3 regions of the Serratia sp. GW822-FHT06E05 genome follow, and region 1 is predicted to be linked to each of the others. Evidence: predicted binding sites of a transcription regulator. Region 1 holds the regulator's gene; each other region holds the start of a gene.
The links. The regulator PurR, encoded in region 1, represses purine synthesis genes. The targets are predictions, from matches to a motif close to CANGCAAACGTTTGCNTG.

Region 1 (9,896 bases):
CTCTACCCCACGAGCGCTGGAAACCGACGAGATCCCGGGGATCATCAACGATTTCCGTCAGGCCACCGCCAACGCACGTGAAGCCGGCTTTGATTTTATCGAGCTGCATGCAGCGCACGGCTATCTGCTGCACCAGTTTATGTCGCCAGCGTCTAACCAACGTACCGACCAATACGGCGGCAGCATCGAAAACCGCACTCGCCTGACGTTGGAAGTGGTTGACGCGAGCATCGCCGAATGGGGTTCAGAACACATTGGCATCCGTATTTCACCGCTGGGTCCGTTCAACGGCCTGGATAACGGGGAAGATCAGGAAGAAGCGGCGCTGTATCTGGTGGAAGAGCTGAACAAGCGCAATATCGCTTATCTGCACATTTCCGAACCCGACTGGGCCGGCGGCAAGCCTTATTCCGACGCCTTCCGTGACTCGGTACGCGCCCACTTTAAAGGCGTCATCGTCGGTGCCGGCGCTTATACCGCCGAGAAAGCAGAAGAGCTGATCAATAAAGGCTTTATCGATGCAGTGGCCTTCGGCCGCAGCTATATCGCCAACCCGGATCTGGTAGAGCGCTTCAAGCAGAATGCTGCGTTGAACGAGCCGCAGCCTGCCACCTTCTATGGCGGCGGTGCAGAGGGTTATACTGACTACCCGACGCTGTAATAACGCGGAATACCAGATAAGAAAGCCCGCCGGTATGCGAATGCCGGCGGGCTTTTGTCGTTTTTCGGTTCAGGGGCAATTTAACGGGGAACCAACTTTCCCCAACGTTCGATCTCAGCGGCGTCGATATTGTTCATTATGGTGCGGAACCAAACGGTAAATTTATCAGGATCGTTTTTTATCTCCTGGGCTAATTGCCGAATATCGACCCACAACCAGCTGTGGGCCTCTTCGGGATCCTCTTGCGGTTCACCGTCAAACAAGCCCACGTAAATATGATCGAATTCGTGCTCAATTAAATCGCCTGGCACTTCCGCGCGGTAGGTAAAACTCGATACCTGCAGTAGCTCAGTGCAAAAGCCCATCTCTTCCTGCAACCGCCGCTGTGCGGCTGCCTGCGTCGCCTCTCCCCAGCGCGGGTGACCACAGCACGTGTTGGTCCACAACCCGGCAGAATGGTATTTACCGTAAGCCCGCTGTTGCAGCAGCAGTCTGCCCTGGCTATTAAATATAAAAATTGAAAACGCCCGGTGCAGTAATCCCTGCTGGTGCACCAGCGTTTTGGTTTGCGACCCCACGGAATTATCTTCGGCGTCCACCAGAATCAGCATTTCATCCATTAATGATCTCCTTCGGCAGTAGCCATCATTCCACACGGGTAAAAACAAAAAAGCATATTAACCAGATCCAAATGTATAAATTGAGGCCATTCACCCTGAGTCTGTATCGCTATCCGACCCTGCTGTTCCTTGCGAGGGGTATAGTACCTATTTCCATCAACCATAGGGCACATACTGTGCGATTGCCATTGATAAGGTGACAATGTCACTGAAGCTCTGCCGCTCCCGCCCCGGCATACATTGAAATCCCTTATGCGGCAACGCTATACTGAATTTCGCTTCAATCCATCCGCCATTGGCAACGGCACATCCAATCAGAGGAATTATGCGCTTACTCCATACCATGATCCGCGTCGGTGACCTGCAACGTTCCATCGACTTTTATACCAAGGTATTAGGCATGCGCTTGCTGCGTACCAGCGAGAACCCGGAATACAAATACTCGCTGGCGTTTGTAGGCTATACCGATGAAAGCGAAGGTGCGGTGATTGAACTGACCTATAACTGGGGCACCGACAGCTACGAAATGGGCAGCGCGTTTGGCCATTTGGCGCTGGGCGTCGACGATGTCGCTGCAACCTGTGACAGCATCCGTAACGCCGGCGGCAAGGTTACTCGCGAAGCCGGCCCGGTAAAAGGTGGCACCACGGTGATCGCCTTCGTTGAAGACCCGGACGGTTACAAGATCGAACTGATCGAGAACAAACATGCTGGGCATGGTCTGGGCCACTGAGGTCGATTAAGGGCGCTTCCTGCGCCCTTATTTTTATCTGCGTGATAACCGCCTGCAACCGGGCGCAAAATTTGCCATAATGCGCGCTGCATTCGATGAAGATAAGAAACTGATGGCCGAAAAAAGTGATCTTAACGCCCTGAGTGGCCGTTTTCGTGGGTTTTACCCCGTAGTCATAGACATAGAAACTGCCGGATTTAATGCCAAAACCGACGCGCTGCTGGAAATTGCCGCCGTTACGTTAAAAATGGATGAAAACGGCTGGTTGCAGCAGGACGAGACCCTGCACTTCCACGTGGAGCCTTTTGAAGGTGCCAACCTGCAGCCGGAAGCGCTGGCCTTTAACGGCATAGACCCAAGTAACCCATTGCGCGGTGCGGTCAGTGAGCACGATGCGTTGCACGCTATTTTTAAAGCCGTGCGCAAGGGCATTAAGGATCGTGGCTGCAACCGGGCAATCATTGTGGCGCACAATGCCAATTTTGATCACAGCTTCCTGATGGCCGCCGCAGAGCGCGCCAGCCTGAAACGTAACCCCTTCCATCCATTCGCCACCTTTGATACTGCGGCGCTGAGTGGGCTGGTACTGGGGCAGACGGTGTTGGCCAAAGCCTGCATCGCCGCCAATATCCCGTTCGACAGTTCCCAGGCACATTCTGCCCTGTATGACACCGAGCAAACCGCGTTGCTGTTCTGTGAACTGGTCAACCGTTGGAAACGCTTGGGTGGCTGGCCACTGGCGGTCGAAAACACCGACTAAGACAAAAAAATCGGGCGGCCCAGTCTTCACTGGTGCCGCCCGATGGATCCCAACAATAAAACCGAGCCGATTATGGCTGCTGGTCTTCCTGCTGTTTGTACTTCTCTGCCGTTTCTTTGATCAGCTGCTGCAGTTCGCCGCGCTGATACATTTCGATGATGATATCGCAGCCGCCTACCAGCTCACCGTCGACCCACAGCTGTGGGAAGGTCGGCCAGTTGGCGTATTTCGGCAACTCGGCACGGATGTCCGGGTTCTGCAGAATATCAACGTAGGCAAAGCGTTCGCCACAGGCAGACAGCGCCTGCACGGCTTGCGCAGAGAAACCGCAGTTTGGCAATTTCGGTGAACCTTTCATGTACAGCAGAATCGGGTTCTCAGCGATCTGGTGCTGAATTTTTTCAATCGTCGTCGTCATTGTATTGCTTCCTCAAGCCAAGTCTTATGGCTACAACATGCATCACACCGGCCATTGTAGCGGCTGGAACAGTCGCAAGAAAACGCCATCTTTTGCAAGGGCATTTCCCCGTAGTCAGTCGCGTCTTACCGGCAAAGCCTTTCCGGTCAAAACATATGCGCAGAATAACATTTTTAATCTGGCCATTTCACTAATATATTTTGCCATCAAAATGCGCCGTTAAATAATCCCGCCGACGGTGATTGTCGCTTTTTTATACATCAACAGATTGATTTTTCAGCAAAAAAAATGCCATTAACGTTTTCTCACAATATGGATTATCATTTATGAGTTCTTCGCTGTTTTATATGGCGAAATTCGGGAATACTGTCCTTCTTTCGATATCTGTTCCGGGGCCAAGGTTGGTAACGTCGACATGCGTTTAATTCTTACGCTTTTTGTGCTGTTGTTTACACAGCTATTCTTCAATCTGGCGCATGCTGCGCCACAGGCGCGTATTGCCGCCGAGCAACGCAAAAGCCATGTCAACGAAGCCCGGCCAGATGACCGCAAGAAAAAGAAAGCGGTAAAAGCCAGCAAAAAAGCAAAAACCACCACCCCGCAGAAAACCGCCAAGGTTTCCAAAGCCAAAACGGAAAAAACCGCTAAAAAGATCGTCAGCGCCAAATCGAAAGGCAAAACTCAGAAAATAGCCAAAATCAAAGTTACCCCGCCGAAAAAGGGTTACAAAAAAGGCTATGGTCGCCACCGCGAAGCCGGGATGGCCACCGCAAAACTGGTGCGTGATGATAAACCGTTGAAGCTGACTCCAGCGCACAAAAAACGCTATCAGCACGCCAAGCAAACCGCGATGGCCAAGCTGATGGACCAAATGGGCAAGCCTTACCGCTGGGGCGGTACTTCACCAAGAACCGGTTTCGACTGCAGCGGCCTGATTTACTACGCGTATAAAGACGTGGTGAAAATCAAAATGCCGCGCACCGCCAACGAAATGTATCACCTGCGAGACGCCGCGCCGATCAAGAGAAGCGAACTGGAAAGCGGTGACCTGGTGTTCTTCCGCATTAATAACCGCGGCGTGGCAGACCATGTTGGCGTTTATCTGGGCAACGGCAAATTTATTCAGTCACCGCGTACCGGTGAAGAAATTCGGATCAGCCAACTCGACAATGACTACTGGCAAAACCATTACATCGGCGCCCGCCGTGTAGTAACACCGAAAACCATTCGATAATTTCTTTGGCGGCTGGCTTGCCCAGCCGCTCTCCCCTGACTGATTTTCCTGCTGTCCCTAAAGCACCCAATCCTTTAGCCCGCCCCCACTGTATTTCAGCGCGAAAATTGCTAAGCTAAATACCCACAATAAAAACAGGTCAATTTAAAGTCCGTTGCTTTAGCGGCGAGTTGACACTGTACAAGGAGGAAGCAATGTCGTTTGAACTGCCCGCACTACCTTATGAAAAAAATGCCCTCGAACCGCACATTTCGGCAGAAACCCTGGAATACCACTACGGCAAGCATCACAACGCCTATGTGGTCAACCTGAACAATTTGCTGAAAGGCAGCGAGTTTGAAGGATTATCCCTTGAGGCAATCATCAAGGCTTCCAGCGGCGGCATCTTCAACAATGCGGCCCAGGTATGGAATCACACCTTCTATTGGCACTGCCTGTCACCTCAGGGCGGTGGAGAGCCTCAGGGCAAATTGGCTGCCGCGATCAACCAGGCTTTTGGTTCTTTCACCGCCTTCCGGGAACTATTCAGCGACGCCGCGGTGAAAAACTTTGGCGCAGGCTGGACCTGGTTAGTGAAAAAGCCGGATGGCTCGCTGGCGATTGTTAATACGTCGAATGCGGCCACGCCGTTGACAGGTGAAGACAAACCGTTACTGACCGTCGACGTTTGGGAACACGCCTACTACATCGATTATCGCAACGCACGACCGGCCTACCTGGAAAACTTCTGGGCGCTGGTTAACTGGGCATTTGTGGAGGAAAATCTGGCGTAACGCGGGGAAAATACAACCAGGCGTAGCGAACTGCGCCTGGTTGACTGAAGAGTATCAGTTCAATGCTGCGGTGAAGCTAAAAGCGATAATCACAGCCAGCGCACCCAGGGTGGTGAACAGTGACATTTTCAAATCGGTATCCATTACAACTCCTTTTCAGATTGGGTTTCCCAAGGGTAAAAGGCACACAATTAATGTGTTAAACCATTTTCCCACAGTTGGCCGATAAAATCTTGTTATCATTTCCCAGTTTATAATACCGATTACCTCTTCCCCTTTTGCTCAATATGGGACAAAATTCGCAGTTCACAACTGTGTACCGGCAAAATGCCCCTCCTGACCAAGCGCTGACGACTTCAACACACTAAAAACTCAGTTTTCGCTTCTTTGGAGAAGGATCTACGCAGGCAAACGATTAACATCACACTTACATACTGCAACATGTGAGTTCAGGAGTCATTCTTTACATGGCAACGATTAAAGATGTGGCCAAACGCGCTGGCGTTTCCACCACCACCGTTTCGCACGTCATCAATAAGACTCGTTTCGTCGCCGAAGAAACAAAAGCGGCCGTTGGCGCCGCGATCAAAGAGCTGCACTATTCACCCAGCGCCGTGGCGCGCAGCCTCAAGGTCAATCACACCAAATCTATTGGTCTGCTGGCCACATCGAGCGAAGCACCTTACTTTGCCGAAGTGATCGAGGCGGTGGAAAACAGCTGCTACAGCAAAGGCTATACGCTGATCCTGTGCAACTCACATAACAATCTGGACAAACAACGCGCCTATCTGGCGATGTTGGCGCAAAAGCGCGTCGATGGCCTGTTAGTCATGTGTTCGGAATACCCGGACCAACTGCTCGGCATGCTGGAAGATTATCGCAATATCCCGATGGTCGTCATGGATTGGGGCGCCGCACGCGGTGACTTTACCGACACCATTATCGATAACGCCTTTGAAGGCGGCTATCTGGCCGGGCGTTACCTGATTGAACGCGGCCACCGCGATATCGGGGCCATTCCGGGTCAACTGGCGCGTAATACCGGTGGCGGACGCCATCAGGGTTTTTTAAAAGCCATGGAAGAAGCCAATATCGACGTGCGTGAAGAGTGGATTGTTCAGGGCGACTTTGAGCCGGAATCTGGTTACAAGGCCATGCATCAGATACTGTCGCAGAAACAACGTCCTACCGCAGTCTTCTGCGGTGGCGATATCATGGCCATGGGTGCGATCTGCGCCGCCGATGAACTTGGCCTGCGCGTACCACAAGACATATCGGTGATTGGCTACGATAACGTGCGAAACGCCCGCTACTTTACCCCGGCACTGACCACCATTCATCAGCCCAAAGAGCGTTTGGGCGAGATGGCCTTCACCATGCTGCTGGATCGCATCATCAGCAAGCGTGAAGAGTCGCAGGTGATTGAGGTTCATCCCAAGCTGGTTGAGCGCCGTTCGGTCGCTGACGGTCCGTTCATCGATTATCGCCGCTAATTATCTGCGCCGGAAACTCTCACGGTTTCCGGCGTCATTCTTCGCTTAGCCACTCCTGATTCAAGGTTTCACTGTCTCCCAGATAATCCAGCAACCAGGCCATAGCCGGTGACGGCGTATTTTGCTGCCAGGTCAGGCAACAAGGACTGGCGGGAAATGGCTGTTGCAACTGTAGCGCCACCAACTCCCCGCGCTGCACCAAAGGCAATACCTGATGCGCGGGCATCATACCAACGCACAACCCGGCACACAGGCAGTCCACCGCAGAAGCCCAGTCCGGCACCACCAGGCGGCGCTGGTTGTCCAACGTCCAGGTCACGCGCTTGGGCAGGTTGCGCGAGGTATCTTCCAGGCACAGCGACGGAAAAGGCCGAAGTTGATCGTCGTTCAACAGCCCCTCTATCGCGGCCAGCGGGTGATGCGGACTGGCCACGCACAACCAACGCATATCTCCCATATCGCGAAAGGCGAAACCGCCGCCCACCGGCACCGCCCTTGTGGCGCCGATCGCCATATCGGCACGACCGTCCACCAGCGCATCCCATACGCCATTAAACACCTCCGGCTGAACCAGCAATTCGACGTCGGGGAAATGGCGGTAAAAATCCAGCACCAATTGGCGACTGCGTTGGGGTTTAACGATGATATCCACCGCTATTTTCAATTGGCCCCGCCAGCCGTTAGCGACCTGTTGGCACTGTCGGCGCGTGTCGAGCATTTTTTTGATGACACCACGCGCTTCCTGAATAAACAGCACGCCCGCCGGTGTCAGTTCCACGTCGCGATGACGGCGCTCAAACAGCGGTACCGCCAGCCATTGCTCCAACTGCCGCACCGTATAACTTACCGCCGACGGTACCCGATGCAGCTCCTGCGCCGCTGCGCTGAAACTGCCGGTGCGGGCCACCGCATCGACGACATCCAGGGAATATTCAGACCACATAGCTCTTGCCTTCAATTTTTTTAACAGCACCTCGCAAATATTACCGTTTCACAAGCAGAGATCCAGCCGGATACACTTGCCGGCGCTAAAAACCTGCGACAATAAAATATTAACGAGAAATACCATGCGAAATTCCTTTGGTTTTATGTTCTACCTTGCCGGCCTGAGCATGCTGGGATACCTGGCCACCGATATGTACCTGCCCGCCTTCGGCATGATGCAGCAAGATCTGCAGATTTCTGCCGGGGCAATCAGCGCCAGCCTGAGCATCTTCCTGGCCGGGTTTGCCTTTGCACAACTGCTGTGGGGCCCGCTTTCCGATCGCCTCGGCCGTAAACCGGTGTTGCTGATCGGTCTGGCGCTCTTTGCCCTCGGCTGCCTTGGCATGCTGTGGGTGCAAAATGCCGTGCAACTTTGGTCGCTGCGCTTTATCCAGGCGATTGGGGTTTGCTCCGCTGCCGTTACCTGGCAGGCCTTGGTAATTGACCGCTATCGCGAAGGCAAGGCTAACCGCGTGTTCGCGACCATTATGCCGCTGGTAGCCCTTTCACCGGCGCTGGCGCCGTTGGTGGGTGCCTGGTTGCTGAACCACATGGGCTGGCGCGCCATTTTCGCCGTGTTGCTGGGCATTACCGTGCTTCTGCTATTGCCGACGCTGCTGCTGAAAGAAAGCGCCAAAACCGTGCCTTCCGACGACAATAAGAAAAGCGCGCTCAGTTTCTTCCAACTATTAAAGTCACGCATCTTCAGTGGCAACGTTATGATCTTTGCCGCCTGTTCTGCCGGCTTCTTCGCGTGGCTGACAGGTTCACCGTTTATTCTTGGTGATATGGGTTATAGCCCGAACGACATCGGTCTGAGCTATGTGCCGCAGACGCTGGCGTTCTTATTAGGGGGCTATGGCTGTCGTACCGCATTGAACCGCATGAATGGCAACACCTTGTTGCCTTGGCTGCTGGTAGTTTATGGCGTCAGTATGGTTGCATTATATCTGGTTGCCACCCTGACTCAGCCCACGCTCACTACGTTGTTAATTCCGTTCTGCGTGATGGCGTTGGTCAACGGAGCCATTTACCCTATCGTGGTAGCCAATGCGTTGACCCCGTTCCCGGAGGGCACCGGTAAAGCTGCCGCCTTGCAAAACACCCTGCAATTAGGCCTGTGTTTTGTCGCCAGCATGCTGGTTTCGGCCTTTATCGCCCAGCCTCTGTTGGCAACGGTCACGGTAATGGTGTCGACGGTGGTATTGGCCGCGTTGGGCTATCTGATGCAACGGAGAAAGGTAATGGACGATCGACAGGCGACGCGTCAGGAACATGCTAACTCCGCGTCATAATTGCCAGTATTAATAATCACTTAAAGAATATTTTTGCCGAGTGCGATTTACAGTTGAGTAAGCGCCTCGGCAAGCCTATACTCAAAAACGACCTTTAAAAATAACACTTTTATAATTTCTTTATCACTAGCAACTGTTGTGTACGCGTATGGCGTCACAGTTTTTTAAGGATTGTCTTTCCCGCGTTTCTTGCGCTGGAACCTTCTTAAAATTTTCCTCTGTTCATAGTCGGATATCAGACGCCACGGGATTCTTACCGTAGGTAAACGTATGCACCCGCAGAATTTGTCTAAGCTATTTTTTGACGGGTCATAAGTCAGAAGAAGGTGATGGAGAAGCTATGAGTTCATCGTGTATAGAAGATGTGAGCATCCAGGACAACCAATGGTACCGTATCGCTCATGAAATGCTCAGCATGGCCGGTATTGAAATAAACGGCTCGCGCCCTTTCGATATTCAGGTTAAAAATCCTAATTTTTTTAAACGTGTGCTGCAGGAGGGTTCTCTCGGCCTGGGCGAAAGCTATATGGACGGCTGGTGGGAATGCGAACGGCTGGATATATTCTTTCATCACGTGGTCCGCGCCGGTCTGGAAAAGAAATTGCCCCGCCACCTCAAAGATACCCTGCGAATTGCCGCCGCGCGATTAACCAATCTGCAATCGAAGAAACGCGCCTGGATAGTCGGCAAAGAACATTACGATCTGGGGAACGATCTCTTTACCCTGATGCTGGATCCTTATATGCAGTATTCCTGCGCCTACTGGAAAGAGGCGACCACGCTGGAAGAAGCGCAGGAAGCCAAATTACGGATGATTTGCGAAAAGCTGCAGCTGCAGCCGGGTATGAATTTGCTGGATATCGGCTGTGGCTGGGGCGGGCTTTCTGCCTATGCGGCGAAAAACTATGGCGTTTCGGTGGTGGGC
Region 2 (9,896 bases), on a different contig from region 1:
ACCGGCGCTGGAGAATTATCCTATCGGCGATGAGATTGCCGCGGCGGCTTACATGAATAAAGTGGTGGAAAAAGAGATCATGCGCGCACCTGAGCAATACATGTGGCTGCATCGTCGCTTTAAAACCCGGCCGGTCGGGGCTCCGTCATTGTACTGAGCCCAAAAACCATACTTATCAGCCCGGCCAAAGCCGGGCTTTTTTGTGCGCCGGATTTAAAAAACTGCGGATGGGCGCTTATCTTTGCTGTAACCTCCTTTTTTACCCGCACAGGAAAAGGAAATGATGAAAGCTCAAGTCCGTATTGCTCTGGTCGGTGACTACCAACCTCAGGCCGTTTCTCACCAGGCCATTCCTATCGCTCTTCAGCTCACCGCTTCACATCTTAACGTCGACATTCAATCCCACTGGCTGCCCACAGAAACCATTACCGACACGTCGGTACTGCAGGACTATGATGCCATCTGGGTGGTGCCCGGCAGCCCGTATAATCATGACGATGGTGCCTTTATGGCTATTCGCCATGCGCGTGAGCAAAACGTTCCCTTCCTGGGCTCTTGCGGCGGTTTCCAATATGCGATCGTAGAATACGCCCGTAACGTGATGGGCTGGCACGATGCCGGGCATGCGGAAACCGACAGCGGGGGTCGGTTGGTGATAGCCCCGCTGAGCTGTTCGCTGGTCGAAAAAAGCGGTGCTATTATTTTCCAACCCAATACGCTGGCAGCCCGTGTCTACGGCAAGCTGGAAACGCACGAAGGCTATCACTGCAACTTCGGCGTCAACCCGGAGTTTGTCGCCGATCTGCAACGGCACCCGCTGATAATCAGCGGCCACGACACCGAAGGTGACGTTCGCTCGGTTGAGCTACCGGGACACCGTTTTTACGCCGCCACGCTGTTTCAGTCCGAACGTGCGGCATTGCGAAACGAGCTTTCACCACTGGTGGTGGAACTGATCAGGACCGCGGCAACGGCCTGATAGCCCCTGATTCGGCAATAATAAGGAGGATCATGCCGCTATGATCCTCCTTCTGGGTTGTAATCGCAGGTTCACCACATCAGTTGCCCTATCAGTGGGGCGGCAATCACCGTGATAATCCCCGCCAGCATCATCACCAGGCTGGAGACGACGCCTTCTTCCTGCCCCATCTCATAGGCTTTCGCGGTACCGGCGCCGTGCGACGAAGCCCCCAGCCCGGCCCCTTTCGCCAGACTGCTGCGCACTGACAGCCGCAGAAACAGGATGTCCCCCACTGCCATACCGAATACCCCGGTGATCACCACGAACAGCGCCACCAGATCCGGCTGGCCGCCCATCTGTTTGGCGGCCTCCAGTGCAAACGGCGTGGTGATGGATCGCACCGCCAGGCTGCGTTGCACTTCTTCCGGCAAGGTCAGCAGGCGAGCCAGCCACACCGAGCTGTAAACCGCCACCAACACCGCCGTTAGCACCCCGGCGCTGAGCGATAACCAATGGCGTCGAATGATATGCAGATTTTCGTAGACCGGTACCGCGAAGGCGATGGTCGCCGGCCCCAATAGCCATAGCAGCCAGTGCGTTTCACCGATGTAGTCCTGGTAGGAAATATGGGTCACCACCAGCAGCAGCACCAGGATCATCGGCGTCAACACCAATGGCATCAGCAGCAGGGTACGACGGCGCCGGTAGAGTTTTTTATTGGCGAAGTACAACACCAGGGTTGCCAGAAAGCAGGCGAGGCTAAGGATAAAATCATTCATCGCGTTGTTTACGCCGTTGCAGCCAGACTTCCAGTCTATAGACGCGATCGACCACCAATCCGGTCGCGCCCAGCGTTAGCATGGTGCTGACCGCAATCACCAGGAAAATTTTCCAGCCCTCCACCATTAACAGCTGGGCATAGTTCACCACGGCCACCACCGCCGGAACAAAGAACAGCAGCATCTCGGCCAGCAACCAGCGCGAACCGGCCTTGACCCAGTTCAGCGGCAGAATGCGCAACAGGATCAGCGCCAACAACATCAACATGCCAACAATGTTGGCGGGCAGCGGCAGATGGAACTGCTGCACCAATCGGTCGGCAATCAAAAATAACACTGCATATAAAGCAACCTGGATCGGCACCTGCAGCCGGTTCAACAAAGAGGGAGCTGCGTGGCGGAACGCCAATAACATGGGGGAAGGCCTTAAGCAAAAAATTCACGGTTTACAGTATACGCAGCCAGGAAACCTCGCCTGAAATGAATTAAAATTATCGACATCATGCCATCAGGGAATAGTTTCCCGACGGTACTTCCCCCAGGAGAATCCAACGTGGATGTCCGCACCCTGCGCTACTTCGTGGAAGTGGTACGCCAGCAAAGCTTTACCCGCGCGGCGGAGAAACTGTTCGTCACCCAACCGACCATCAGCAAGATGCTGCGCCATTTGGAAGAAGAGCTGGAATGCACGCTGCTGATCCGCGAAGGCCGTAAACTGCACCTGACCGACAGCGGGCAAGCGGTATATCAGCGCGGGCTGGCGATCATTGATGAGTTCCGCCAATTGGAGGCGGAGCTGGAAGACATCAGTTCGGTCAAAAAGGGCGTGCTGCGGCTGGGTATTCCCCCCATGGTCGGCCGGCAGATTGCCGATCTGATCCGTCAATTCCGCCAAACCTACCCTGGCATCGAGCTGAAAATCTCCGAGCTGGGTGGGCTGTCGGTGGAGCAGGCGGTGATGTCCGGCGAGCTGGATCTGGCGATGACCATACTGCCGGTCGATTCGGATCAACCACTGACCTTCCTGCCGTTACTCGTCCACCCCATGTGCGTGGTTGCGCCGCGTACGCCACACTGGCTTAATCGCACCAGCATCAATATCACCGAGTTGGCTAACTGGCCGATCCTGCTTTATAACGAGGACTTCGCGCTGTACAAAATGCTGATGAAAGCGTTCCGTCAGGCCGGGTTTGAGCCACAGATTGCGGTGCGCAGCGGACAGTGGGATTTTTTGGCTTCGATGGTACAGGCCGGGGTCGGCATCGCCACCCTGCCGGAGCCGGTCTGCCAATGGCTGGATAAGGAAAACCTGATCTGGCTGCCGCTAGAACCCCGTATGGAATGGAAAGTCGGGTTGATCTGGCGGCAGGGCAGCTACCTGTCGCACAGTGCACAGGCCTGGATAGCCTGCTGCCGCGATTACTGGCCCGCAGCCAGTACCAGTCACCACAAATAACAAGGGCCGCATATGCGGCCCCGTGAGTATTATCCTTCTCGCTCTATCAACAATGCTTCCAGCAGGTCGAGATCGTGCAACAGCTTCTGCAGCGTCTCGTTGCTGATTTTTTGCGTAGCGCGCAGGTGATATAGCTCCCCACGCTCAGCGCGTAGCGCCGTCAGGCGGAAACGTCGCTCGAGGTTCTCCAGCATCAGCGCATTCTCGATATCGTCCTTGGTGGTGATACGGCGCCGCAGCGTCCCCACCACTCGCGAACTGATCTCTTTCAGCACCTGCGGATCGAGGTTTTCCTCGGTATCAACCGCCAACCGCTCTTCCATTTTGTTGATGCTTTCGATCGCCACTTCAGCCGCCATGGCGATTGCCATCCGCTCTTCGCTTTTGCTGACGCTCTTATCCGCCACCTGAACGCCACGCAGCAACAGCGGCAGCGCCAGTACGCCGGCAATCAATGAAAGCAGGATCACCCCAGCGGCGATAAACACCAACTGGTAACGCGCCGGGAAGGCGGTGCCGTCACTCAGCAACAGCGGAATAGATAGCACACCGGCCAGCGTAATCGCCCCGCGTACCCCGGCAAACGATGCTACCCACAGTTCGCGGGTGGTGTAATCGCCGAACTGCAACGGCCGTTTTTTCATAAAGCGACGGCTGGCGTTTTTCATCAGCCACAGCCAGGTAAAACGCAATACCAGCAGCGCCGCGTAGATAATCGCCACGTCGGCAAACAGGTACCAGGTCTGAATGGTCGGATCCAGCTCCGCCTGCAGGATGGAGGTTTCCAGGATCCCCGGCAGCTGCAGGCCCAACATGATGAATACCATGCCGTTGAACACAAACTCCAGCATCGCCCAGACGCTGTTGGCGCGCAGGCGCATCGCCAGCGGCGCGTTGCGGATCACGCCGGACTGGCTGATGGTCATCCCCGCTGCCACCGCCGCCAGGATGCCGGATACGCCAATGTGTTCGGCAATCAGGTAAGAAGCAAAAGGTAACAGCAGCAGGAAGACTATCTGCGTCGCCGGGTCATCGCCGCTCCAGCGGCTCATGATCCGCAAAGATTTACTGTAGAGCCAGGTGACCGCTACGCCTGCCAGCAGGCCGCCGATCGCCACCTTGAGGAACTCGAGCGTCGCGCCGCCCACGGTAAACACCATGGTGCCCATCGCCACCGCGATAGCGAATTTGAGTGAGACCAGGCCGGACGCGTCGTTCATCAGCGCCTCGCCTTCCAGCACGCCCATGATTGGCTTCGGAATACGCCCTTTGCCGACGATGCCGGACAGCGCCACGGCATCCGTTGGCGACAGCACCGCCGCCAGCGCAAACGCCGCCACCAGAGGAATGCCCGGCACCATGGCGTAAATCAGATAACCGACGCCGACCACGGTGATCAGCACCAATACCAGCGCCAGGCCAAGAATTTCACGACCGTGGTGCAAAAACTCCCGCGTCGGGGTTTTCCAGCCATCGGCAAACAGCAGCGGCGGGATAAACAGCACCAGGAACAGTTCAGGGTCAAAGTCGACGTGCAACCCGAAATGCGGCCAGGCCAACAGGGCCCCGATACCGATTTGCATTAACGGCAGCGGCACCTGGAACGGCAACATGCGCGTCACCACCCCGGACAGGGAGACCACCAGGATTAAAATGAGGATTGTAAAAAAGATTTCCATGCTTTCCTTAGACTCTTGGGTTCAGACTACATCTCTGATGTATACCCGATAGTAGATCACTTTTTTTACGGCGGTTAAAGCTTGTTGTGCCTTTCAAAATGCAGCATCGGCAGAAGGAGATTTATCTGAATAGGGTATGAGGGCAAACATCCCCCGCCGGAACGACGGGGGAAACGACATAGCGGTTAGATTGCCCAGCCGCCGGCATAGAATGCCACCAGCGCCACGGCGATCAGCACGGTGCCGATATTCAGCCGACGCCATTCGCCGGAGAAGATGCGGCCAATCACCAATGAGCTGAAGCCCAGCATGATACCGGTGACGATATTGCAGGTCAGCACGATAAACACGGCGCACAGCAGGCCGGACATGGCATCGACAAAATCATTGAAGTCCAGCTTGGTGACGTTGCTCAGCATCAGCAGGCCAACGTACATCAGCGCCGGTGCGGTCGCGTAAACCGGCACCAGATAAGATAACGGCGACAGGAACAGGATCAGCAGGAACAGCAAACCGACTACGGTTGCTGTCAGCCCGGTTTTACCGCCCGCAGCCGTGCCCGCTGCGGATTCGATATACACCGCCGCCGGGGCCGCACCGACCAGACCAGAGAAAATGCTGCTCAGGGAGTCCGAAGTCAGCGCCTTACCGCCGTTGATGATTTGCCCGTCTTTATCCAGCAGGTTGGCCTGGCCGGCCACCGCACGGATAGTACCGGTAGCGTCAAATACCGCGGTCATCACCAGCGCCAGCACGCTCGGCAAGACCACCGGCTGCAATGCGCCCATGATATCCAGGCTGAAAATCAACGAATTGCCGTTGGCATCCGCCAGGCTTGGCATCGCGAATAAGCCCTGGTATTTCACCGCCGGGTCAAACACCAACCCCACCACCGAAATAGTGATGATCACCAGCAGAATACCGCCGGGAACGCGCAGTTTTTCCAGCCCGAAAATCACCGCCAGCCCGAGCAGCGTCATCACTACCGGGAACGAAGTGAATGCGCCCAAAGCCACCGGCAGGCCGTCCAGTGGGTTTTTCACCACCAGGCCAACGCCGTTAGCGGCGATCAGCAACAGGAACAGACCAATACCGATGCCGGTACCATGAGCGACGCCCATCGGCAAATTGCGCAGGATCCAGGCGCGAATACCGGTTACCGAAATAATGGTAAAAAGCACCCCCATCAGGAATACCGCCCCCAACGCCACCGGAATGCTGATGTGTTGGCCCAGCACCAGACTGAACGCCGTGAAAGCGGTCAGAGAAATCGCACAGCCGATGGCCATCGGCAAATTGGCCCATAACCCCATCAGCAACGAACCGAGACCCGCCACCAGGCAGGTGGCGACAAACACCGCCGTTGGCGGGAAGCCGGCTTTGCCCAGCATGCTCGGCACCACGATCACCGAGTACACCATCGCCAGGAAGGTGGTTAGCCCCGCCACCACTTCCTGACGCACGGTGCTACCGCGCGCAGAAATATTAAAATAACCATCAAGCCCGCCTTTTGGTTTAACGGCGTTATTCGCTTGAGAATTCGACATGTTGCTGTCCCCTGTGTTTCATTGCCAGCCCGTTTAAAGAGGCTTGTTATTCCGCCCACGCATGTTCATTAGGGTAACGTTTGCTTTTCTGCCCTTTGCTCACGTCGCCAATGGGCGTCGCATCAAAGGCAAACGTTTAACTCACAGTGAATGGTGCGGGTAATTTATGGTGGTTTATTCAAGGCAAACGATTATCCAGCCTTCCATACCGTCTGATCAACCAAAGATCGCGCCAATTTATGCGGAAAAGCACTGGGATCAATCATTATCGAAAATACGGTATTTGTCTCATAGGTAAATCCGATGGGAACGCCCCCCTTTCGGAGGGCAAAACGACTACTGAGCCTGGGCCGCCTTTTCATCCATGTACATCAGTTCCCAGATGTGTCCGTCCAGATCCTGAAAACCGTGGCCATACATAAAGCCATAATCTTGCGGCTGATTATAGGTATTGCCGCCGGCGGCAATCGCTTTGCGCACCAGATCGTCCACCGCTGCCCGGTTAGGCTGCGACAGGCATATCAGCACTTCGGTCGCCTTTCTGGCATCGCTGATCGGGTTCGGGGTGAACATTTTGAATTTGTCGTGGGTCAACAGCATCACATAGATGCTGTCGCTGACCACCATGCAGGCGGCGGTGTCATCGGTGAACTGTGGATTAAAGCTGAAACCAAGACGAGTGAAAAACTCGATGGATACGGGCAAATCGCCCACCGGCAGGTTAACAAAAATTTGCGTAGCCATGGGCTACCTCCGACGAAGAGTGACCTCATCGAGTATAGCCCACCCGCTCATTTCAGCAGATCATAAGGCCCGCCCTGCTCCAGCGCCCGTTGGTAGGCCGGCCGCGCATGGATACGCTGGAGATAGTCGCGTAGCTTTGGACAGCCATCCAATGCGCCACGTGCCGCCATCGCTTCCAACGGAAAACTCATCTGGATGTCCGCCGCGCTGAATTCATTGCCGACAAACCAGGTGCTTTTTTCCAGGTGCTGTTCAAGATAGTCGCGGTGCGGAGCAATCTGTTTATCCAGATACTCCCGCTGTACGCCTTTGCCAATAGCCCCTGCCACTGGTCGTAACAGCCAGGGAATGGGCGGCTGGCCCAAGCGGCTAAACACCAGCTTCATCACCAACAGCGGCATCAGTGACCCTTCGGCATAATGTAGCCAGTAACGATACTGTTGCCGGGCATGATAGTCGGTGGGGATAAACTGCCCCTGCGCATCGTAGGCTTCCTGCAGATATTCAATAATGGCGCCGGACTCCGCCAGCGTCAGATCGCCATCGACAATCACTGGCGACTTGCCGAGCGGATGGATCTTTTTCAACTCCGCAGGCGCCAGCATGGTTTGCGGATCGCGCTGATAGCGCTGCACCTGGTACGGCACTCCCAATTCTTCCAAAAACCACAGGATGCGCTGCGACCGCGAGTTATTTAGATGGTGCACGATAATCATGGGGCTTCTCCACTCTGTTGCCACACCCGTTATATGTCGAGGCTTCTGGTTAAAGGGTAGTGGTGAATTATCCCACCCGCCAACAAGGTCATCTGCCGCTCAAAATTAAATCAATAAATTTGACAGAGATACTCAAAACTCTCCGATTTTCTCTTTGGGCATGACGGCCTATTATCTAACACATCGAGAGACAACAGCCTCTCACCTAAAAAATACCCTGAGGATTGAATCATGAAAAACATCAAATTTTTTGCTACCGCTCTGCTGCTGACTACCGCTTCTTTCGCCAGCGTTGCCGCTGACCAACCCGCTAACCAGCCTGCGGCCGGTGCCCAGAAAATCGGTGTGGTGTCCGTGAGCGGCGCTTCTAACCTGAGCACGCTGGAAAATGAACTGGCCAGCAAAGCCGCTGCATCCGGTGCCAGCTCTTACCGCATCATCTCCGCCGGTGGCCAGAACAAACTGTATGGCACCGCAGAAATCTTCAACTGATCGTCAGACAGTAAACTGACGGAAGAAAAAAGCCCCGCAAGGGGCTTTTCTCGTTTCTAGCGAGCATCAAACCTCGCCGCCAGCTTCTGCAGCCGAAATTGTTCGATCATGAAATCAACAAACACTCGGGTTTTGGTCGGCAGGAACTTGGTGGTGGGGAAATACAGGTGCACGCTGCCGCGATCGACATACCAGCCCGACAATACCCGCACCAGTCGACCGCTTTCCAGATAAGGCAAGGCGTTCGGCATGGCGATCAGCGCGATCCCCAACCCCATTTCCGCCGCCTGCGCTGCAGCATCCGGTTCATTTACCGTCATTTTGATTTCCATCGACGGCGCTCGCTGTTCATTCTCCGCATTACGTAGCGGCAGATTGCGGATCCGCCCGGTTTGCGGTGAGCGGATAAAAATGCCCGCATGGTTCATCAACTGTTCCGGCTGCCGGATGGCGGTGTTGCGCTGCAGATACGCAGCAGAAGCCACCAGGACCCCATGGGCTGGAGCCAGTTCACGTGCAATCATGCCCTGCGCCAATTCGATACCGCCCCCCATTGCAGCATCAAAATGCTCACCAATCAGATCCACTTTACGGTTGTCGAAATGCCAGTCTGGGACAATTGCCGGGTAACGCGCCAGAAAGTCGGGCAGCATCGGCATGACAAAATGCAGGCCGAACGCCGTCCCCATGCTGACCTTCAGCGTGCCGGCCGCCACCCCGCCGCCGCTGCTTACTCCTTTTAATGCGCACTGGATCGACAACAGGCCGCCGCTGACCTCCTGCAAAAAACGTTCGCCCTCTTCGGTCAGGATCAATTTGCGCGTATTGCGCTGGAAAAGCCTTACCCCGACGATCGTCTCCAGCTTGGTCACGTTCTTCCCGACTGCCGCAGAGCTGATGCCCAGCTTGCGTCCGGCCGCAGAAAAGCTGCCGTTCTCTGCACTGCTGACAAAACATTCCAGGTGACCAAGCATGGTTGCTCCTGTTGATTTCAAACCCACGGTTTAAGCTGATTATAGCTCTTTGTGGCTAGTGGCGACCCGGCGTTTCCCAGATACTGATCCGGTAGATGTTTAACCTCACCCCACTCTGGAGAAGCACCATGACAACAGCACATCCTCTGCAAAACAAAGTCGCATTTATTCAGGGCGGCTCACGCGGCATTGGTGCCGCCATTGTTAAGCGCCTGGCACGTGAAGGCGCCACCGTAGCCTTCACCTACGTCGCCTCCGCCGAAAAAGCAGACGCCCTGGTGGCCGAAATCAGCGCCACCGGCGGTAAAGCGCTCGCCATCAAGGCCGACAGTGCCGATGCCGCGGCCCTGCAACAAGCGGTACGCCAGGCAGTAAACAGCCTGGGTAATCTGGACATTCTGGTGAACAACGCCGGCGTGCTTGCGATGGGCAGTACCGAAGAGCTGCCGCTGGAAGATCTGGATCGCACGCTGGCTGTCAACGTGCGCAGCGTATTTGTCGCCAGCCAGGAAGCAGCGCGCCATATGAATGACGGTGGCCGAATCATC
Region 3 (9,896 bases), on a different contig from region 1:
GAAGCCGCAGAAATTCAAGCGGTTACCGCGATTGCTGAAGGTCGTCGTTAATTAATTAGACTGCGAGCCTGCCTTGTACCTGTTTGAAAGCCTGAATCTGCTGATTCAACGTTACCTGCCTGAGGAGCAGATTAAGCGCCTCAAACAGGCATACCTCGTTGCACGTGATGCTCACGAGGGACAGACACGCTCCAGCGGTGAGCCCTACATTACTCACCCGGTTGCTGTGGCCTGTATTCTGGCGGAAATGCGTCTCGATCATGAGACGCTGATGGCAGCCCTGCTGCATGACGTCATCGAAGACACCCCAGCCACCTATCAGGATATGGAACAGCTGTTCGGCAAAAGCGTCGCCGAATTGGTTGAGGGCGTATCCAAGCTCGACAAGCTGAAATTCCAGGACAAAAAAGAAGCCCAGGCGGAAAACTTCCGCAAGATGATCATGGCGATGGTGCAGGATATCCGCGTCGTGTTGATTAAACTGGCCGACCGCACGCACAACATGCGTACCTTAGGTTCGCTGCGCCCCGACAAACGGCGGCGTATTGCGCGTGAAACCCTGGAAATCTACAGCCCACTGGCCCATCGTCTGGGTATTCACCACCTGAAAACCGAGCTGGAAGAGCTGGGTTTCGAGGCGTTGTATCCGAACCGTTATCGCGTAATCAAAGAAGTGGTGAAAGCCGCCCGCGGTAACCGTAAAGAGATGATCCAGAAGATTCTCGCCGAAATCGAGGGGCGATTGACCGAAGCCGGCATCCCCTGCCGCGTCAGCGGGCGAGAAAAACATCTGTATTCCATTTACCTCAAGATGCACCTGAAAGAACAGCGCTTCCATTCGATTATGGATATCTATGCGTTCCGGGTGATCGTGAAAGAGGTGGATACCTGCTACCGCGTGCTGGGTCAGGCTCACAGCCTGTATAAACCGCGCCCTGGCAGGGTCAAAGACTATATCGCCATTCCCAAGGCCAACGGCTATCAATCGCTGCACACTTCACTTATCGGCCCGCATGGCGTTCCGGTAGAGGTGCAGATCCGTACCGAAGATATGGATCAGATGGCCGAAATGGGGGTCGCCGCGCACTGGGCTTATAAAGAAAAAGAACAGGGTGAAACCGGCACCACCGCGCAAATCCGAGCCCAGCGCTGGATGCAGAGCCTGCTGGAGCTGCAACAGAGCGCCGGTAGCTCGTTTGAATTTATTGAGAGCGTCAAATCCGATCTGTTCCCGGATGAGATTTACGTTTTCACCCCGGAAGGCCGCATCGTTGAATTGCCTGCGGGCGCCACCCCGGTCGATTTCGCCTACGCGGTGCATACCGATATCGGCCACGCTTGCGTTGGCGCACGGGTTGATCGTCAGCCATACCCGCTGTCGCAGTCACTGACCAGCGGCCAGACGGTCGAAATCATCACCGCTCCGGGCGCACGGCCAAACGCCGCCTGGCTGAACTTTGTCGTCAGCTCCAAAGCGCGCGCTAAAATTCGCCAGATGTTGAAAAACCTCAAGCGCGATGATTCGGTTGGCCTCGGCCGCCGTTTGTTAAACCATGCGTTGGGCGGCAGTCGCAAACTGGCCGAGATCCCGCCGGAAAATATCCAACACGAGTTGGATCGCATGAAGCTGGCGACGCTGGACGATCTGCTGGCTGAAATCGGCCTGGGCAATGCCATGAGCGTCGTGGTCGCGAAAAACCTGCAGGGCGATCAGTCCAATCTGGGCACCTCTTCCGGCGTTCGTAATCTGGCGATCAAGGGCGCAGACGGCGTGCTGATCACCTTTGCCAAATGCTGCCGACCTATTCCGGGTGACCCGATTATCGCCCACGTCAGCCCAGGTAAAGGCCTGGTGATCCACCATGAATCCTGTCGCAATATCCGCGGCTACCAGAAAGAACCTGAAAAGTTCATGGCGGTAGAGTGGGATAAAGACATCGAGCAGGAATTCATTGCCGAGATCAAAGTGGACATGTTTAACCATCAGGGGGCGCTGGCCAACCTGACGGCAGCCATCAATGCAGCTGAGTCCAATATTCAAAGCCTGAATACCGAAGAGAAAGACGGCCGGGTTTATAGCGCCTTTATCCGCTTGACCACCCGCGATCGCATCCATCTGGCAAATATTATGCGTAAAATCCGTATCATGCCGGATGTCATCAAAGTTAACCGTAACCGAAATTAGCGCTTATGAGCCCTGAACGCTATGCGCGGATTTGTGAAATGCTGGCCGCCCGGCAGCCGGATTTAACCGTCTGCCTGGAACAGGTTCACAAACCGCATAACGTCTCCGCCATTATCCGCACCGCCGACGCTGTCGGCGTGCATCAGGTGCATGCCGTGTGGCCAACTACACGCATGCGAACCCTGGTTTCCTCCGCCGCCGGCAGCAACAGCTGGGTCAATGTTCAAACCCATCGCACTATCGGCGACGCCGTCACTCATCTGAAAGGCCAGGGCATGCAGATCCTGGCGACTAACCTTTCCGCCCGGGCGGTAGACTTTCGCGAAGTGGATTACACTCGCCCTACCTGCGTCCTGCTGGGCCAGGAAAAAACCGGCATTACCGAAGAAGCGCTGGCGCTTGCCGATCAGGACATCATTATTCCGATGATCGGTATGGTGCAGTCACTCAACGTGTCGGTTGCCTCAGCCTTGATCCTGTACGAAGCGCAACGCCAGCGGCAAAATGCCGGCCTGTATCGCCGTGAGCACAGTATGCTCGACGCAGAAGAACAACAACGTCTGCTGTTTGAAGGTGGCTACCCGGTGCTGGCCAATGTGGCCAAGCGTAAAAAGCTGCCGCGTCCTCATATCGATCAACAGGGCCAGGTGGTCGCCGATGCCGAATGGTGGGCGGCCATGCAGGCGACGGTACGCAAATGAAAGGCCGTCTGCTGGATGCTGTCCCACTCACTACGCTTTCCGGAGTTGGCGCCAGCCAGGCGGGCAAACTGGCCAAGATTGGCCTGGAAACCATTCAAGATCTGCTGCTGCACCTGCCGCTGCGCTATGAAGACCGCACCCGCCTCTACCCGATAAACGATCTGCAGCCTGGCATTTTTGCCACGGTGGAAGGCGAAGTGCTGCGTACCGACATCAGTTTTGGACGCCGGCGGATGCTAACCTGCCAGATCAGCGACGGTACCGGCCTGCTCACCCTGCGTTTCTTCAATTTCAACGCCGCGATGAAAAACAGCCTGGCCACCGGCCGTCGCGTGACCGCCTACGGTGAAGTCAAACGCGGTAACCACGGCGCCGAAATTATTCACCCTGAATATCGCATTCAAGGGGAAAGCAGCGAAGTTGAGCTGCAAGAGTCATTGACACCGGTTTATCCCACCACCGAAGGCATACGCCAGGCCACGCTGCGCAAACTGACCGATCAGGCGCTGGAGTTGCTGGATACCTGCGCTATTGCCGAACTGCTGCCGCCGGAACTGAGCGGCGGTCTGATGAGCCTGCCACAGGCGCTGCATACCCTGCACCGCCCGCCACCGGATATCCAATTGGCGGATTTGGAACAGGGCAAGCATCCGGCGCAAAAACGCCTGATCCTGGAAGAGCTGTTGGCGCATAACCTCAGCATGCTGGCGGTACGAGCCGGTGCGCAGAGCTATCAGGCCCTGCCGTTAATGCCCGACGACCGGCTTAAAAAGCAATTCCTCGCCCAGTTGCCCTTTGCCCCCACCGGCGCGCAAGATCGCGTAGTGGCCGATATCGAAGCCGATATGCAAAAAGGCTTCCCGATGATGCGCCTGGTGCAAGGAGACGTCGGTTCCGGCAAAACGCTGGTGGCCGCGCTGGCAGCACTGCGCGCTATCGCTCACGGCAAGCAGGTGGCGTTAATGGCCCCGACGGAACTGCTGGCCGAACAGCACGCCAATAACTTCCGTCAGTGGTTTGAGCCGCTGGGGTTAGAAGTTGGCTGGCTAGCTGGTAAGCAAAAAGGCAAGGCACGTATCGCACAGCAAGAGGCAATTGCCAGCGGGCAGGTCTCCATGGTGGTCGGTACCCACGCCATCTTCCAGGAACAGGTGCAATTTTCCGGTCTGGCGCTGGTGATCATCGATGAACAGCACCGTTTTGGCGTACACCAGCGGCTGGCACTGTGGGAGAAAGGCGAAGAACAAGGCTTCCATGCCCATCAGTTGATCATGACCGCCACGCCAATCCCACGCACGCTGGCAATGACCGCCTATGCCGATCTCGACACTTCGGTGATCGATGAACTGCCACCGGGCAGAACGCCCGTCACTACCGTTGCCATTCCAGACACCCGGCGCGCCGATATTATTCAGCGGGTGAAAAGCGCCTGTATGGAAGAAGGTCGCCAGGCGTACTGGGTTTGTACCCTGATCGAAGAATCCGAACTGCTGGAAGCCCAGGCAGCCGAAGCCACCTGGGAAGAATTGAAAATCGCACTCCCGGAGCTAAAAGTGGCGCTGGTGCACGGTCGCATGAAAGCACAAGAGAAGCAGGCGGTAATGCAGGCCTTTAAACAGGGTGAGCTGCAGCTGTTGGTGGCGACGACGGTGATCGAGGTGGGGGTCGACGTGCCCAACGCCAGCCTGATGATTATCGAAAACCCCGAGCGACTGGGGCTGGCGCAACTGCACCAGTTGCGGGGCCGCGTGGGTCGTGGCGCCGTAGCGTCTCACTGCGTGTTGTTGTACAAAACCCCGCTGAGCAAAACGGCGCAAAAGCGCCTGCAGGTGCTGCGCGACAGTAATGACGGTTTCGTTATTGCCCAACGCGATCTGGAAATCCGCGGTCCCGGTGAACTGTTGGGCACGCGCCAAACCGGCAGTGCTGAGTTCAAAGTGGCGGATTTGCTGCGCGATCAGGCGATGATCCCGGAAGTACAACGCGTCGCCCGCCATATTCACCAGCAGTACCCGGAGCATGCCAGAGCCCTGATTGAACGCTGGCTACCGGAGAAAGCACGTTACTCCAATGCCTGATTTTCAGGCAGAGAAAAGGCGCCAGATAGGCGCCTTTTTCGTTATTACGACCGGTTAATCAGCCAATCGCCGGAAACACCGGCAACAGCAGATACAGCTTAATCACAATCGCGTTGGCGATATCGATAAAGAACGCCCCCACCATAGGCACCACCAGAAACGCCAGGTGCGATGGACCGAAGCGATCGGTAATAGCCTGCATGTTGGCGATCGCCGTAGGCGTGGCTCCCATGCCGAAACCGCAGTGGCCCGCAGCCAACACCGCTGCATCGTAATTTTTACCCATCACCCGATAAGTAACGAAGATTGCGTACAGCGCCATCACCAGCGTCTGTACGGCCAGGATCGCCAGCATTGGCAGCGCCAGAGAAGCCAGCTCCCACAAACGCAGGCTCATCAACGCCATCGCCAGGAACAGCGACAGGCTAACGTTGCCCAGCACCGACACCGCACGCTCAAACACGGTATAGAACCCGGTGAAGGCCAGGGTGTTGCTGAGGATCACCCCAACGAACAGCACGCAAACAAAGTTGGGTAATTCAAATACCGTACCGCTCAGCAAGCCGGAGATAAACTGCCCCAGGCTCAGGCAGATGGCGATCATCGCGATGGTTTCAATCATGATCAGCGAGGTGATCAAACGGCCGCTCTCCGGTTTTTCAAAACCGCTTGGCTGGACGCTGTCATCCGGCGAGCCTTCCGGGGTGGAAGAGTGCTTCACCAGGTAACGCGCCACCGGACCGCCGATCAGGCCACCCAGAACCAGACCGAAGGTAGCACAGGCCATCGCCACTTCCGTGGCGTTTTCAAAGCCGTAGCGTTCGATAAACAGCTTGCTCCAGGCAGCCCCGGTACCATGACCGCCGGACAGGGTAATCGAGCCGGCGATCAGGCCCATCAACGGGTCCAGACCCAGCATTTTCGCCATGCCGATGCCGATAGCGTTCTGCACCAGCAGCAGGCCCAGCACCACAAACAGAAATACCATTAATGCCTTGCCACCCGCGCGCAACCGCGACAGGTTGGCGTTCAAACCGATGGTGGCGAAGAAGGCCAACATTAACGGGTCTTTCAGCGACATATCGAAGCTGATTTCCCAGTTAACGAACTTTTTCAGGGCTAACAACAGGAGTGCCACCAGTAAACCACCGGCGACAGGAGCGGGAATGGTGTATTTCCTCAACAGGGGGATGCTGGTGACGCATTTGCCCCCAAGGAGCAGAACCAATGTTGCTGCGACTAACGTGCCATAAGTATCAAGATGAAACATCCAGTTACTCCATGTAAGGGAAAAGATCCAATTAATAAATAATAAGTTAGAGAAAACCGCTTAGTTTTTAAAACTTGATGAGTGCAGGATTAGAAGTAAAAAACGCTGATAACACAAGAAAAAATGAACGAAAATGCGACATAAGTGACGATACTGCTAACAAAGCATTAACGCGCAACCGTTTGCTTTTATGGGCCAAATCATTAAAATGCCTGCTTTGCCGTTTCTGGAAATGCCACACCATGACCCAGCCATCCGCCGAGCTCGATGCTGCGCAAAAAGCATCCGCCACTCCCCGCAACAGTGAACTGATTTATCGCCTGGAAGATCGCCCACCGCTGCCGCAAACGCTGTTTGCCGCCGGTCAGCACCTGTTGGCGATGTTCGTTGCCGTGATCACACCGGCTCTGTTGATTTGTCAGGCACTGGGTCTGCCGGCGCAGGACACTCAGCACATTATCAGCATGTCGCTGTTCGCCTCCGGCCTGGCCTCGATTTTACAAATCAAAACCTGGGGACCCGTCGGCTCGGGCTTGCTGTCTATTCAGGGCACCAGCTTTAACTTTGTTTCGCCGCTGATCATGGGCGGGCTGGCGCTGAAAAATGGCGGCGCGGACGTTCCCACCATGATGGCTGCGCTGTTCGGTACGCTGATGGTCGCCTCCTGCACCGAGATCCTGCTGTCACGCGTGTTGCACTTGGCACGGCGCATCATCACCCCGCTGGTCTCCGGCATTGTGGTGATGATTATCGGTTTGTCTCTGATTCAGGTCGGTTTGACTTCCATCGGCGGCGGCTATGCTGCGATGAACGGAGGTACCTTCGGTGCCCCCAAAAATCTGCTGCTGGCCGGCGCGGTATTACTGGTCATTATCCTGCTTAACCGTCAGCGCAATCCCTACCTGCGCGTCGCCTCACTGGTGATTGCCATGGCGGTGGGTTATCTGCTGGCCTGGGCCATGGGCATGCTGCCAGAAAGCCAGCCCACCCCCGAGACGGCGGCGATCATCATCCCGACCCCGCTGTATTACGGTCTGGGTTTTGACTGGAATCTGCTGCTGCCGCTGATGTTGATATTTATGGTCACCTCGCTGGAAACAATCGGCGATATCACCGCGACCTCTGACGTGTCGGAACAACCTGTCAGTGGCCCACTGTATATGAAGCGCCTTAAGGGCGGCGTACTGGCCAACGGCCTGAACTCCATGCTGTCGGCGGTGTTTAATACCTTCCCTAACTCCTGCTTCGGCCAAAACAATGGCGTGATCCAACTGACCGGCGTCGCCAGCCGCTACGTCGGCTTCGTGGTGGCACTGATGCTGATCGCGCTGGGGCTGTTCCCGGCGGTGGCCGGCTTCGTACAACACATTCCTGAGCCGGTATTGGGTGGCGCCACCCTGGTGATGTTCGGCACCATCGCCGCATCCGGTGTGCGCATCGTGTCGCGAGAGCGTCTGAACCGCCGTGCAATCATGATCATGGCGCTGTCGTTGGCCGTGGGGATGGGCGTTTCCCAGCAACCGTTGATCTTGCAGTTCGCACCGGACTGGCTGAAAACATTGCTCTCCTCAGGCATTGCTGCCGGTGGCATCACTGCCATCGCTCTGAACCTGCTGTTCCCGCAGGAACACGAGAAACAATAATCCATCGAACTGCCTTGTGACAAACGGCCGCTTGCGGCCGTTTTTTATTGCCTATCAGACCATTGCACTTGAGATGCCCGGCCAATTGCGGCATAAACAGGGTATCTTTTTTGACCGACGCGGATGTAGACGATGAAATTTATCGGAAAACTGTTGCTGACGTTGCTGCTGCTGGTCGTGCTGGCCGTTGCACTGTTGTACGTCATAGGGCAAACCCGGTGGGCCGCGGGCTGGGTCAGCCGCTGGGTCAGCGATAACAGCGACTACCGTCTGTCGGTCGCGGCAATCTCGCACTCATGGAACCAGCCGGGCCAAATCAGTCTGGAAGACGTTCAGTTAGCCAAAAAAAATCAACCGCAAGCGCTGGCGGCCAAACGGCTGGACCTCGGCCTCAGCCTGCGCCAAATTACCGAACCTCGTCATTTCCATAGCGTCACGCTGCGTGACGGCACGCTGAATCTGCAGCAGCAGGACGCGGCAATGCCAATACAGGCCGACGTGCTGCAACTGAGCAATATGGCGCTGCAATCCAATGATGAAACCTGGCAGCTCAACGCGCAGCAGGTCAACGCCGGCATCACGCCATGGCAACCCAAAGCCGGCCATCCATTTGGTGATAACAATCAGTTCCAGTTCAGCGCCGGTTCGATGACGCTCAATGGCATCCCGGCCTCTCAGGTGCTGGTTCAGGGCGAGCTGAAACAAAATCAGCTGCTGCTCAGCAATTTCGGCGCCGACCTGGCGCAGGGGGATTTGACCGGCGTAGCCACTCGCGCCGCCGACGGCAGTTGGCAGGTAGAGCGACTGAGGCTCAGCGGCGTGCGCATGCAAACTCCCCTGACACTGGAACAGTTCTGGCAACGTTTTACCGCTCTGCCCCCCGTTACGCTCAAGCGTTTTGATCTGATAGATGCACGGCTGGAAGGCAAGGAGTGGGCATTTAACGATCTCGACCTGTCGCTGCAAAATGTCACCTTCCAACAGGGCGACTGGAGCAGCCAGGACGGTTCGCTGAACTTTAATGCCAGCGACCTGATTAATGGCAGTTTCCATCTGATTGATCCGATCATGAATATGCGACTGTCGCCGGCCGGCATCGCCATTCAGCAGTTCACCACCCGCTGGGAAGGTGGGCTATTGCGCACCTCGGGCAACTGGCTGCGTGCCAACAACCGCCTGCAGCTGGATGAGGTCGCTGTCGCTGCGTTGGAATATACGTTGCCTATAGACTGGCGCGCATTGTGGTTACAACCGCTGCCGAACTGGCTGGCGGAGGTGTATGTCAATAAACTGACCACCAACCGTAACCTGATCATCGATATCAACCCGGTCTTCCCTTTCCAAATCACGGCACTGGACGGTTATGGCAGCAACCTGCTGCTGGCGCGCGACCACCAGTGGGGCATCTGGTCCGGCACGCTGAATTTGAACGGCAGTGAAGCTACCTTCAACAAGATTGACGTGCGCCGACCATCGCTGGCGCTGAACGCCAATGACGGGCAGATCAACGTCACCGAGCTCAGCGCCTTTATGCCACAGGGGTTATTGGATGCCAAAGCCACCGTCGAGCAGCTGCCAGGCAAGCCTTTTACGCTGTCGCTGAATGGGCGTTCGGTACCGCTGAATACGCTACAACAATGGGGATGGCAAGCAGTGCCGCTGGAAGGCGACGGTAATCTGCAATTACAGTTGAAAGGTTTGTTGAACAGCGATGGGCCATTTAAGGCTTCATTGCAGGGCAGGTTGCAGGCCACTGCCGCCGATGGCCAAACGGTCAGCCAGCAACTGCCTTAATCCTGGATAGGCCCTCTCCGCATAGAGAGGGCCTGGGTGTTAACTGTCTATCGCCTCACAGCCGCCCTGATCCAGGGGCACTTCCGGCTCGGCCGGCAACACCATATAAGTGCCTTCAAATACCGCACCTTTGTCGTCGTCACCGAACAGATGGACTTCCGCCTGCACACGAGCGCGGCGGCCACGGGCCAAACGGGCCAGATCGCCGCTCAACGAGCTGAGATC

Region 2: a site for PurR is predicted at 6,548-6,565, ahead of AC1RKC_RS11730 (NCS2 family permease). Genes of this name have one in related genera too.
Region 3: a site for PurR is predicted at 6,406-6,423, ahead of AC1RKC_RS22645 (nucleobase:cation symporter-2 family protein). Genes of this name have one in related genera too.

Annotation. Positions count from the first base shown of each region.
Region 1 is NZ_JBXALM010000001.1:585,501-595,396, forward strand. Features, by position in the region: gene AC1RKC_RS02620 (alkene reductase) at 1-661, shown strand, start outside; gene idi (isopentenyl-diphosphate Delta-isomerase) at 742-1,281, opposite strand; gene gloA (lactoylglutathione lyase) at 1,607-2,014, shown strand; gene rnt (ribonuclease T) at 2,094-2,774, shown strand; gene AC1RKC_RS02640 (Grx4 family monothiol glutaredoxin) at 2,845-3,192, opposite strand; gene AC1RKC_RS02645 (C40 family peptidase) at 3,608-4,426, shown strand; gene sodB (superoxide dismutase [Fe]) at 4,621-5,199, shown strand; gene cydH (cytochrome bd-I oxidase subunit CydH) at 5,254-5,343, opposite strand; gene purR (HTH-type transcriptional repressor PurR) at 5,667-6,692, shown strand; gene punR (DNA-binding transcriptional activator PunR) at 6,727-7,635, opposite strand; gene punC (purine nucleoside transporter PunC) at 7,760-8,971, shown strand; gene cfa (cyclopropane fatty acyl phospholipid synthase) at 9,312-9,896, shown strand, end outside.
Region 2 is NZ_JBXALM010000003.1:370,754-380,649, forward strand. Features, by position in the region: gene lpxP (kdo(2)-lipid IV(A) palmitoleoyltransferase) at 1-157, shown strand, start outside; gene AC1RKC_RS11705 (CTP synthase C-terminal region-related (seleno)protein) at 281-979, shown strand; gene AC1RKC_RS11710 (LrgB family protein) at 1,051-1,740, opposite strand; gene AC1RKC_RS11715 (CidA/LrgA family protein) at 1,733-2,155, opposite strand; gene AC1RKC_RS11720 (LysR family transcriptional regulator) at 2,294-3,196, shown strand; gene AC1RKC_RS11725 (Na+/H+ antiporter) at 3,226-4,875, opposite strand; gene AC1RKC_RS11730 (NCS2 family permease) at 5,061-6,422, opposite strand; gene AC1RKC_RS11735 (VOC family protein) at 6,759-7,166, opposite strand; gene AC1RKC_RS11740 (glutathione S-transferase family protein) at 7,214-7,882, opposite strand; gene bhsA (multiple stress resistance protein BhsA) at 8,114-8,374, shown strand; gene AC1RKC_RS11750 (LysR family transcriptional regulator) at 8,431-9,348, opposite strand; gene AC1RKC_RS11755 (3-oxoacyl-ACP reductase family protein) at 9,477-9,896, shown strand, end outside.
Region 3 is NZ_JBXALM010000013.1:21,226-31,121, reverse strand. Features, by position in the region: gene rpoZ (DNA-directed RNA polymerase subunit omega) at 1-51, shown strand, start outside; gene spoT (bifunctional GTP diphosphokinase/guanosine-3',5'-bis pyrophosphate 3'-pyrophosphohydrolase) at 74-2,185, shown strand; gene trmH (tRNA (guanosine(18)-2'-O)-methyltransferase TrmH) at 2,191-2,886, shown strand; gene recG (ATP-dependent DNA helicase RecG) at 2,883-4,964, shown strand; gene gltS (sodium/glutamate symporter) at 5,023-6,234, opposite strand; gene AC1RKC_RS22645 (nucleobase:cation symporter-2 family protein) at 6,477-7,877, shown strand; gene AC1RKC_RS22640 (AsmA family protein) at 8,010-9,671, shown strand; gene fabY (fatty acid biosynthesis protein FabY) at 9,711-9,896, opposite strand, start outside.